Anatilimnocola floriformis: one gene and its partners. The protein of the gene in region 1 interacts with the protein of each later gene in a pairwise test. Links are inferred from orthologs where the notes say so. Each region holds a gene or a part of one and is shown on either strand. Other genes may lie near its edges. The genes, in order: M9Q49_RS03570, dnaE and M9Q49_RS00645.

The links.
Region 2: the proteins of M9Q49_RS03570 (region 1) and dnaE interact in binary tests that used the Escherichia coli proteins (3 or more experiments, as listed by UniProt). The link is inferred for Anatilimnocola floriformis from one-to-one orthologs.
Region 3: the proteins of M9Q49_RS03570 (region 1) and M9Q49_RS00645 interact in binary tests that used the Escherichia coli proteins (3 or more experiments, as listed by UniProt). The link is inferred for Anatilimnocola floriformis from one-to-one orthologs.

What each region holds. Positions count from the first base shown.
Region 1 is NZ_JAMLFW010000001.1:873,616-876,564, forward strand. The notes cover bases 65-2,862. They hold M9Q49_RS03570 (pyridoxal phosphate-dependent aminotransferase), read right to left. Parts: upstream 2,117-2,862; coding sequence 1,013-2,116; downstream 65-1,012. Other genes in these bases: M9Q49_RS03560 (hypothetical protein), read right to left, coding at 65-615; M9Q49_RS03565 (hypothetical protein), read right to left, coding at 697-1,002; M9Q49_RS03575 (hypothetical protein), read left to right, coding at 2,396-2,862. In the rest of the region: more of M9Q49_RS03560, read right to left, coding at 1-64; more of M9Q49_RS03575, read left to right, coding at 2,863-2,941. UniProt on the Escherichia coli protein: Shows aminotransferase activity with methionine and histidine as substrates, and to a lesser extent also with phenylalanine.
Region 2 is NZ_JAMLFW010000001.1:753,445-757,753, reverse strand. Bases 41-4,198 are described here. They hold dnaE (DNA polymerase III subunit alpha), read right to left. Parts: upstream 3,820-4,198; coding sequence 241-3,819; downstream 41-240. Other genes in these bases: M9Q49_RS03065 (c-type cytochrome), read right to left, coding at 41-135. Outside these bases: more of M9Q49_RS03065, read right to left, coding at 1-40. UniProt on the Escherichia coli protein: DNA polymerase III is a complex, multichain enzyme responsible for most of the replicative synthesis in bacteria. This DNA polymerase also exhibits 3' to 5' exonuclease activity. The alpha chain is the DNA polymerase catalytic subunit.
Region 3 is NZ_JAMLFW010000001.1:167,577-170,663, reverse strand. Bases 112-3,047 are described here. They hold M9Q49_RS00645 (cytochrome c oxidase subunit I), read right to left. Parts: upstream 2,518-3,047; coding sequence 706-2,517; downstream 112-705. Other genes in these bases: coxB (cytochrome c oxidase subunit II), read right to left, coding at 2,527-3,047; M9Q49_RS00650 (COX15/CtaA family protein), read right to left, coding at 112-563. Also shown: more of M9Q49_RS00650, read right to left, coding at 1-111; more of coxB, read right to left, coding at 3,048-3,087. UniProt on the Escherichia coli protein: Cytochrome bo(3) ubiquinol oxidase is the terminal enzyme in the aerobic respiratory chain of E.coli that predominates when cells are grown at high aeration.

The DNA of each region.
Region 1 (2,949 bases):
CCGCGCGGATCCAATCAAAGTGACCTTGAGGTCGTTCGAGCCCGTTCCAAGCTGAGCCAGTTCGGGCGGCAAATTGCGATAGACGCTGGCGCGAAACACGTGGGGAAAGTCGGCAATGGCAGCTTGCAAGTCTGCCAGTTTGACTCTTGGCTTCGGCGGACGACCCGTTAACTCTGCCCTTGGATTGGGCATGGCAAAGCCGCACAACACATCCTCTTCCTCGATCAGCGATTCGCCGTCGCAACCGCAGATTGAGCTCCAGCTCCCTTTTTCTTTCTTCACCAAGATGATCAGCCGCTGATCGACTGCGTAATTAAATTGGCGCGCGGAACAGACGGGGCGGCTGTGCGGGATTTCGATCGCTTGACCAACTTTCAATTCAGCGGCAATGCCGTCGGCCAGCGGTCCTTTCGTGCCGAGCAACTGCACCTGTTCCAGTTTGAGTACGAAGGTGCCTTTGCGCAGCTCAGCGATCTGCCCGGTCACTGCCGCATCGGCGCCGGCGATCAGTTGTAGAAGGTTAGGCCGAGGGAACTTTTCCTCGGCCATTGCGGAGATTGCGAGCAGCACGCTGCAGGCGAAACCCAAAGTCAGCTTCCACCCATTGGTGATCATCGTTGCTCTCCAGCCCAGGAACTTGCGATCAACCATTCGTCGATCAGGGGCATTTTGATTCCCCAATCGTGAAACTTTTGGTTAGTCCGCTGCATCATCGGGCCATACACCCCGTTCGACGACGTCGGCGATGGCTTCTAAGAGAGCGTCAAACTCATATTCCTCGTTGAAGACATAATCTCCCGGCGGGTAGCTCTCGATCTGCACATCGAACCGACCGCTCGGCAACGTGCCATCAATTGTGAGCGCGCTGAAGACCGCGGGAACGCCCTGGAGACGGAAGCCGGTTCCATCTTCTTCCAGCGGCGACGTGCCATAAGAAATGAGGCGGTCGGCGTAGCGGCGTCGCAACTCAGTCAGCAGAGTCTCTATGGAAGGATCTGCCATGGCGGGAACGTTACCCCTTCGCCAACCGCTGCAGAACTTCCACCCCGCGCGCGAGCGTCGCATCGCTCGCCGCGTAGCTGATGCGGAAGTGGCTGTCGCGGCCGCTGAAGATGTTGCCCGGGATAATCAACAACTGGTTTTCGATGGCCTTGGCGACGAACTGCGCGCCACTGGCGATCGGGGCTTTTGGGAAGACGTAGAACGCGCCGCCGGGGGTGGTCAGTTCGTACTGATCCTTCAGGCCGTTGACGACGAAGTCCCGTTTCTTTTTGTAGGCGACGACGTGTTCGCTCATGTCGACGTCCATTGCCACCGCGCCGGCCCACTGGACGGGCTGCGGGGCGCAGACGAACGTGTATTGCTGCAACTTGATCATCGTATCGATGACTTCGGCGGGGCCGTGGACGTAACCGAGTCGCCAGCCGGTCATGCCGTGACTCTTGCTAAAGCCGTCGATCACCAGCGTGTTGGGGTTGTACTTGGCCGGGCTGACGAACGGCTGGTCGTAGCAGAAGCTGCGATAGATTTCGTCGCTCAGCAGGCAGATGTTGCGTTCGGCGGCGAGTTCGGCCAGGCCGCGGACTTCTTCTTCGCTGGCGATGACGCCGGTGGGATTGGCCGGGCTGTTGAGCAGGATCATCTTGGTGCGCGGCGTGATTGCGGCTTTCACCTTTTCCAGATCGATGCGGAAATCGGGATAGGTGTCGATGATCACTGGCTTGCCGCCGGCGAGTTGCGTGAGCGAGGTGTACATCACGAAGTAGGGATCGAAGACGATCACTTCGTCGCCCGGATTGATGAGCGACCACATGGCCAGGGCCAGGCCGCCGCTGGTACCGCTGGCGACAAAGACCTTGCGGTCGGCGTGGCCATATTCGGCGTCGATGCGGCCCTGCAGTTTGTCACGCAGGACAGGCATGCCCTGGGTCAACGCATAAGCATTCTTTCCCTTTTTGATCGCATCGATGCAGGCGTCTTTGATCGGCTCGGGGACATCGAAGTCGGGTTGGCCGATCGAGAGGTTGATCGGGTCCTTCATCTTGGCGGCGAGTTCAAAGACTTTGCGAATGCCGCTGCTATCGAAAGCGCGGGTGCGATCGGCGATCCAGGTCATGGTTGGTTGCTTGTCCAAGATTGGGGGGCGAGGCTCCCGCCGAGCCGCCGTGGATGGGCGGCCCAAGGCCAGCGGCTCGGCGGGAGCCTCGCCCTCCCGACATCCGCCGTCCCGAGCAAGTTCGGGACTCGAAAATTAGAACCGCGTAGTATCTCGCGCCAACGGAATACGGCAAGCGGGGGAGGAAAAATCCGGAAATTGGTTGTTGCGACTGGTTTTGGAAAGGCATTTGCATCGGTACAATCCACCCATCTTCCGCCTCTTAACAAGGAGAAGACCATGACACACACCATGAAGATGAATGCTTGTTTTATCGCTGTTTCGCTGCTGCTAGCGGCTTCCACTTCGGCCTCGTGGGCTCAAGAGGAAGATCCGTTTGCACCACAGCCCGCAAAGCCAACGCAGCCTGCGCCAGTTAAACCCGCCGCACCGCCCGCTGAGGTTGATCCTTTCGCTCCGATGCCAACGCCGACGCCGGCTCCCATGCCGAAGCCGGTTGTCCCACCAGCGGAAGTTGATCCTTTTGCACCCATGCCGACTCCCCAACCGCCAGTCGTCCCCGTGCCGACTCCGCCGGTTGGCCCGCCCGCCGTTCAACCCGTTCCCACGCCGCCGGTCGTTCCGCGCCAGCCGATTCCCGTTCCGGTGAATCCTGCGCCCGTGAACCCAGCCGCCGATGGCGACTACTTTGGCGTGCCGGCCGGCACGTCGGTGATCGTGGTCGCTTCGCCAGGAAGCCGGTATCCCTGGGGCAACACCAAGGGACAGTGGGTTCCGTTTTATTACAACAAACAGTGGCACCTCTACCGCAGCTGGTGCCCGTAACCGACCTG
Region 2 (4,309 bases), 120 kb from region 1 along the record:
CGGCGATGACTTGGCTTGTTGAAATTGCGCGATCAGCCCCGGCAGAAAGGGTTCCTCTTCGTCCTCTTGCGCCGCAGCGATAACGCCGAGTGAAAACGCGCAGACAATCGCGCCGAAATACCGCCAGCTGGCCATGAAGCAATCTCCGTGAAGAAGTCACGTCGATTGTCGCTGGTGAGACAACGGATTGCTACGGAGGAACCCAGCCGCCTTCGGCTGGGCACATTTGGGACGCGAGTCCTACCGCGCGCCAGCTTTCTGGAACCGTGGTTTGGGCCGGTCGGCAGATGGTTTCGGCGGTGACTTGAGCAATCGCAAGTAACCCGCACCGAGCAGATCTTGCAGTCGCGCTTCGAGTTCTTTCGTAATGCTCAAGCGATTCTTCACTCGCAGATCGACAAGCGTGCGATCCTCGGTAATGACCTGCATCTTCAGGACGCCAGGCTTCTCGCCAGTGGGTGGATAGCCGCGGATGATTTCGTAGGCCTTCTTCACCGTTTCCGGGCCGTGCTGCCGTTCGTCAAAACGGATCTCAATGCCGCTGGTGCTCCGCTCGTCGATGTCGGTGAGCGTGGTGAGCTCGTCGATGTTCAGATTCGCTTCTTCGCCGCCACGACGATCGACGCGGCCGCGAGCCATGAGAATGGCATCGGGAGCGACGAGTTGGCCGTACTCGGCAAAGGTGCTCGGCCACATCGTGCAACGAATCACGCCACCCTCGACGTCTTCCAAGTCGAACATCACCCAGCGCGACGGCATGCCCGGCTTGGGATCTTTCGAATTGCCATACTTCAGCGCCGCGAGCATGCCGCCGAGAATCACTTCCTGCTTTTCCGGCAGCGTCTTCGCCGATGTCACCGTATGCGAACGATACATGGCGAGTTTGTTTCGAAATTCATCGAGCGGATGACTCGACAGATAAAAGCCGAGGACTTCCTTCTCAGCCTGCGCCATTTCTTTCGGCACGAGCTCGGCGATATCCGGCATCGTGACGGCGGGCTTGGCTTCTTCGTCGCCACCGAACGCGCCGAACAAAGATTTCTGGCCGCTCTTGCGATCCGACGCCACGCTCTGACCGGCCTGAATGGCTCGTTCGATAATCGCGCCGAGTTGCGACCGCTTCGCTTTGAAACAATCGAACGCGCCGGCTTTGATCAGCGTTTCGATCACACCCTTGCTCGCGCCGCTCGAATCCACCCGTTCGCAGAAATCAAACAAGTCCTTGAACGGCCCACCCTTCTTCCGCGCGGTTGCAATCGCTTCGCCCGCGTTGCCGCCGCAACCCTTGATCGCAGAGAGGCCGAAATAAATCTTGCCGTCGCCGACCGTGAACTCCACATCGCTGCTATTCACATCCGGCGGCACGACCTCGATATTCATCCGCTTGCAATCTTCCAGATGCTCGACGAGCGCATCCTTCGTTTTGAAATTGCGGCCCTCGATATCACCACAAAGGAGCGCGGCCATGAACTCAACCGGATAGTGAGCCTTCAAGTACGCAGTCATATATGCAATGAGGGCGTAGGCGGTTGAGTGGCTTTTGTTGAAGCCGTAGCCCGCGAACTTGATGATCATGTTCCAGAAATCTTCGGCTTCGTTCTTGGCAAGACCTTTCTCGCCGCAGCCTTTCAGGAACTGATCTTTGTTTTTCGCGATCAGCTCTTCTTTCTTCTTGCTGATCGCTTTGATGCAGGTGTACGAACTGGCGAGCTCGATGCCGCCGAGCTCGTTCAGAATCCGCATCACTTGTTCTTGATACACCATCACGCCGTGCGTTTCGCCGAGAACCTTTTCGCACACGGGATGAATGTAATTCGCTTGCTGCCGGCCGTTCTTCACTTCGACGTAGTCGCGCACCATACCGCCTTCGAGCGGACCAGGGCGATAGAGCGCGTTCGTCGCGATGATGTCACGGAAATGGTCGGGCTTCATCTTCTGCAGCAGGTCGCGAATGCCGCCCGATTCGAGCTGGAAGATGCCTTTCGTTTCGCCGCGCTGCAGCAGAGCGAATGTCGCCTTGTCGTCGAGCGGAAACTTATACGGGTTGATCGTGATGCCCGTCGTCTGCCGGATGATTTCCTCGGCTTTGCTGAGGATGGTCAAGTTGCGGAGGCCGAGAAAGTCCATCTTCAACAGGCCAGCTGCTTCGACGTCACCCATCGACCACTGCGTGATGATGTCGTTCTTGCCGCTGACTTTGCCCAGCGGCACGTACTCAGTGAGCGGCTTGTCGGCGATCACCACCGCCGCGGCGTGCGTGCCGATGTTGCGGGCCAGGCCTTCGATCTTTTGCGCGAGCTTCAGCACCTCGGCAACTTCCGGATCGCTGTTGCTGAGCTGCTTTAGTTCGTCCGATTGCTCGAGCGCTTCTTCGAGCGAGATGTGCAGCACGTCCGGCACGAGCGACGTGATTTTGTTGACGCGATCCATCGGCAAACCGAGCACGCGGCCGACGTCTTTGATCGCCGCACGAGCTTGCAACGTGCCGAAGGTGCCGATCTGGGCAACGTTGGCTTCGCCGTACTTTTCCTTCACATAATTGATGATCAGGCCGCGACGTTCTTTGCAGAAGTCGATGTCGATATCGGGCGCTTCTTTACGATTCAGATCGAGAAACCGCTCGAACAGCAAGTCGTATTTGATCGGACAAACGTGGCTCAAATACAGCGCAAAACAAACGAGCGCGCCGACACCGCTACCTCTCGCCGTGGCGGGAATGCCCTTGTCGCGGGCTTCGCGAACGAAGTCCCAAACGATGAGAAAGTAATTCGGAAAGCCCAGCTTGTTGATGACGTCGAGCTCGCGATCGAGACGCGCGATGACCACATCGGCGAGTACATCATCCTTGAGCATTTCGGGATCGTCGCTGTAACGATCCTTCAGACCTGTGATGCACAGCTCGCGCAAATACTCCGCCGTCGAGCGCCCTTCCGGCAACGCATAGACCGGGAAGTGCCGCTTGCCGAGCTCGAGATCGATGCACACGCTGTTGGCGATTTCCTGGCTGCGCGCCACGGCATCTTCGAGCCCCGGAAAGTGCGCATACATTTCTTCCGGCGAACGGAGATAGAACGAGTCGTTCTCCATCTTCATCCGGTTGCTGTCGGTGCGGAACTTGCCGGTGTTCACACACAACATCACGTCTTGGGCTTCGGCATCGTCGCGGTCGACGTAGTGCGCATCGCTCGTCGCGACGAGCGGCAGGCCCATCCGCTTGGCGATTTCGACGGCCCCTTCCAACTGCAGCCGTTGAATATCGACGCCGTTGTTCATGATCTCGACGAAGTAGCGATCGCCGAAGAGCTTGTGAAACCAGGCCGCGGTTTCCATTGCCTTTTTGAAGGCTTCCTCGCCGTCGCCGCCGCGGAGAATCGCCGTGCTGAACTCGCTCGACACACAACCGCTAAGGCAGATGATTCCCTCGCTGTGGGCCTCGAGAATTTCCTTGTCGATGCGCGGCTTGTAATAAAAACCCTCGAGCATCGCGTGCGACGCCAGCTTGATCAGGTTCTTAAAGCCGACGCGATTCTGGGCGAGCAGCGTGAGGTGATAACTGGCTTCCTTGCTGTTCGCGGCGTCCTTCTTTTCAAAGCGGCTGCCGGGGGCGATGTAGGCCTCGTAACCGAGAATCGGATTGATCCCCTTGGCCTTGGCTTTGTTATAGAACTCGAGGGCCCCGTGCAGATTGCCGTGGTCGGTCAGGGCCAGGGCGTTCATGCCGTGGTCCTTGGCCCGCTGCACCAATTTGCCGATCGGCGAGGCGCCATCGAGCAAGCTGTAATGCGAATGGCAATGCAGGTGGACGAACGAGCGCGACATGCGGGCATCCTTGCAAAAGTAAGGGAGAAGACAGATCGGCCAATCGGGTCGAATCAGTCGCTGCTAGCAGCCTGTCATTTTAGGGCATCGGCAGAAACCAGCGAGGGCAAATGGAGCTCGATTTCTCACAACAGTTGTTTCAGTTCTGCGAAATCCACAAACCATTCTGAGTAAATCACTTAGCGAAAACGACCGCCAAATCCCCACAACACTTTCATCCCTCAAGGGAGGGTGATTACAACAGTTCCAAAACAGCACCACAACCTTTTCTCACCACTTGATTATCCTTTCAACAACAACTTGCAAACGATCGATCATTCTCGTCGAAAATAGATCAACGCAAGCGCATCAGCCGATGGCCCCAAAGTGCATCCGCTGGTAACGCTCATCGGCAATGAGTACTGTTCAATTGTACAAAATCTGCGGTGGCATGTCAAGAAGTTTGGCGCGTCAGTAACGCAGACTGAAACAAGCGAGCCCAGCACAATTG
Region 3 (3,087 bases), 710 kb from region 1 along the record:
GCGCCGAGCACGAGCTGCAGGTAGCAAACTCCGGCAAAACCCCAGGCTGCCGTCGAGAGCGACTGCGGGGCTTTTTGTTCGCCCAGCGGTCGCTGAGCGAAGCGCGGTGACGTGAGCGTGGCAAAGGCTACAACCAACACGAAGAACACAGGTCCCGTGCAACCATGCAGCAGCGCGAACATGCGATCGTCAAGACGCACGCGAATGCCACCGAGGACGCCCTGGAGAATCACGAGCACGAGCAGAGCCAGCGAAAACTGCAGCAACCAGCGCGGGCACTTCGACAAGTAAGTGGCGACCACGAGCGCGATCATCAGCATGCCAGCCGTCGCGCCGAGCATGCGGTGACCGTGTTCAATGAACAGATCCCAAGGCCCGAAGAACCAAGTGGTCCAAGGGTAGAGGAACAGGTTGTAACCATAGGTACCCGGCCAATCGGGCACGGCCATGCCGGCGTCATAGCTTGTCACCAACCCGCCGACCCAAATCAGCGGGAAGATAACCACCGCCGACAGCAGGGCCAGGCGGTGAGGCCAGCGATATGTCGAGGTGGGGTTGGTCATGGTCACAGTCGTCTTTCGCTCCGCGAAAGAACGCGTCTTCTATTTGGGTGGGGTTCTGTTGGGGTTGTGAAATCGATTGGCGTTCGGACTACCGCAGACGCGTCCTTTCACGGAGTGAAAGGCGACTGTCGGAGCGAAAGTTCTAGTGGTGATCCGGAGCCTTATAACGCCGGGCCGGATCGGCCGGTGGCGGTTGGGTCTGCGGATAGAAATCGGTGTCGACTTCCGGCGAGCCGTATTCGTACGGGCCGCGGTAGACGATCGGTTGGAAGTCGAAGTTGCCGTGTCCCGGCGGGCTGGGTGCAGCCCACTCGAGGCTGTTGGCACCCCAAGGATTCCGGCCGACCACCTGACCGAAGAACATGCTCTTGATGAAGTTGAACGCAAAGATCACTTGCGTGGCCACCATGCCGATGGCGCACCAGGTCATGAAGCGATTCATCGGCAGCAAGTGGCGGAACGTGTCGTAGTCATACGGATCGGCCAGGCGACGGGGGAAACCGACCGCGCCCAGAATGTGCATCGTGAAGAACGTGCCGTTGAGGAACAGGAACGTCAGGAAGAAGTGGACCTTACCGAGGTTCTCATCCATCATCCGGCCGAACATTTTCGGATACCAGAAGTAGATCGAGCCGAACACCGCCATCGCCGTGCCCGCGAAGAGCACATAGTGGAAGTGAGCGACAATGAAGTACGTGTCGTGAATGAAGATGTCGACCGGCGTGGCGGCCATGAAGATGCCCGACAACCCGCCGATGATAAACATCGAGACAAACGACAACGCAAAGAGCATGGGCGTGGTGAACTGAATCTTGCCGCCCCAGATCGTGCCCAACCAGTTGAACACCTTCACTGCCGACGGCAAGGCGATCATCATCGTGCTGACCATGAACGTCATACCGAGGATCGGATTCATCCCCGAGACGAACATATGGTGACCCCACACGATGAAGCCGAGCCCGGCGATACCGGAGATCGAGTACACCATCGGCTTGTAACCAAAGATCGGCTTGCGAGCGAAGCAGCTGATGATGTCGCTGACCATACCCATCGCCGGCAAAATCATGATGTACACGGCCGGGTGCGAATAGAACCAGAACAAGTGCTGCCACAACAACGGCTGACCACCACCGGTCGCCGGCGCGCTGTTATTCACCACGAGGCCATCGGGCAGGAAGAAGCCCGTGCCGATCAAGCGGTCCGTCAATTGCATAAAGCCAGCAGCCGTGAGGACCGGCAACGCGAAGGCTTGCAGAATGGCGGTGATGAACATCGCCCAAATCGTGAGCGGCAGGCGGAACATGGTCAGGCCTGGCGCACGCATCTGGATGATCGTGGTCATGTAATTGACCGAACCCATCATCGACGACACACCGACAAAGGTCACGCCCAGCAGCCACAGCGATTGCGGCCAGTGACTGCCCGGAGCAGCATCCCAAACCACCGACAACGGCGGATACGAAGTCCAACCACCACCAGCACCGTAGGGCGGGAACAAAAAGCTCATGCCGATCAGGATGAAGGCTGGCCACATGAACCAGTAGCTGAGCATGTTCAGCGTCGGAAACGCCATATCGTCGGCGCCGATCATCAGCGGGATCAGGTAGTTGCCGAACGCGCCGGCGAGAATCGGGATGATCACAAAGAAGATCATCACCGTCGCGTGCATCGTAAACAGCGTGGTGTAGAACTCGGGCGAGATCTGGCCACCCTCGGCGCTGAACAGCATCCGACCGATCACCGGCATGTCTTGCCAGGGATAGGCCAGCTGCCAGCGAATTCCCAGCGCGAGCAAGCCGCCGACCAGGAACCACAGCAAGGTGGAAAACAGGAACTGCAGCCCGATGATCTTGTGATCAAGCGAGAAGACGTAGGTGCTGATGAACTGCCCGACACTCATGCCAGGAGCATGCGTATCGTGGCCACCATGCGGTTGAATTGCGGTCGTACTCATTGCTTTGCGTTACTCTCCCGCGGAAGGTGCGAAGGACGAAACCTCCTGCTCCTGCCACGCCTGTTCCAGCCATTTGTCGAAATCGGCCCGCTTTTGCAGCGTCATTCGGCCGCGCATCTTGTAATGTCCCCAACCACACAACTCGGCACAGACGATGTCGTACTTGCCGGTGCGATTAGCTTTGAACCACACAAACTGTTGCATACCCGGAACCACGTCCTGCTTCACGCGCACGTGCGGCAGGAAGAAGCTGTGGAGCACGTCCTGGCTCTTGATGAGCAACACCACGTCTTCGTTGATGGGCAGGTGCAAATCATTGACCTTGAGGATGTCGTCCTGCGTGCCGACGATGCCATCCTTGCCGGCGTAGCGAATCCGCCACTCAAACTGCCGGCCAGTGATCTCGGCGATCGGAGCCTTCGGCAAGCCATCGACCTGCGGCCGTTCCAGCTTGGCGTTGGCCCACACCTTCATCTGAAAAATCGCAATGAAGAGGAGCGTCGCGGCGGGAATGATCGACCAAACGACTTCCAGTGTGTGACTGCCGTGAAAGTACTTCACCGGCTGCGT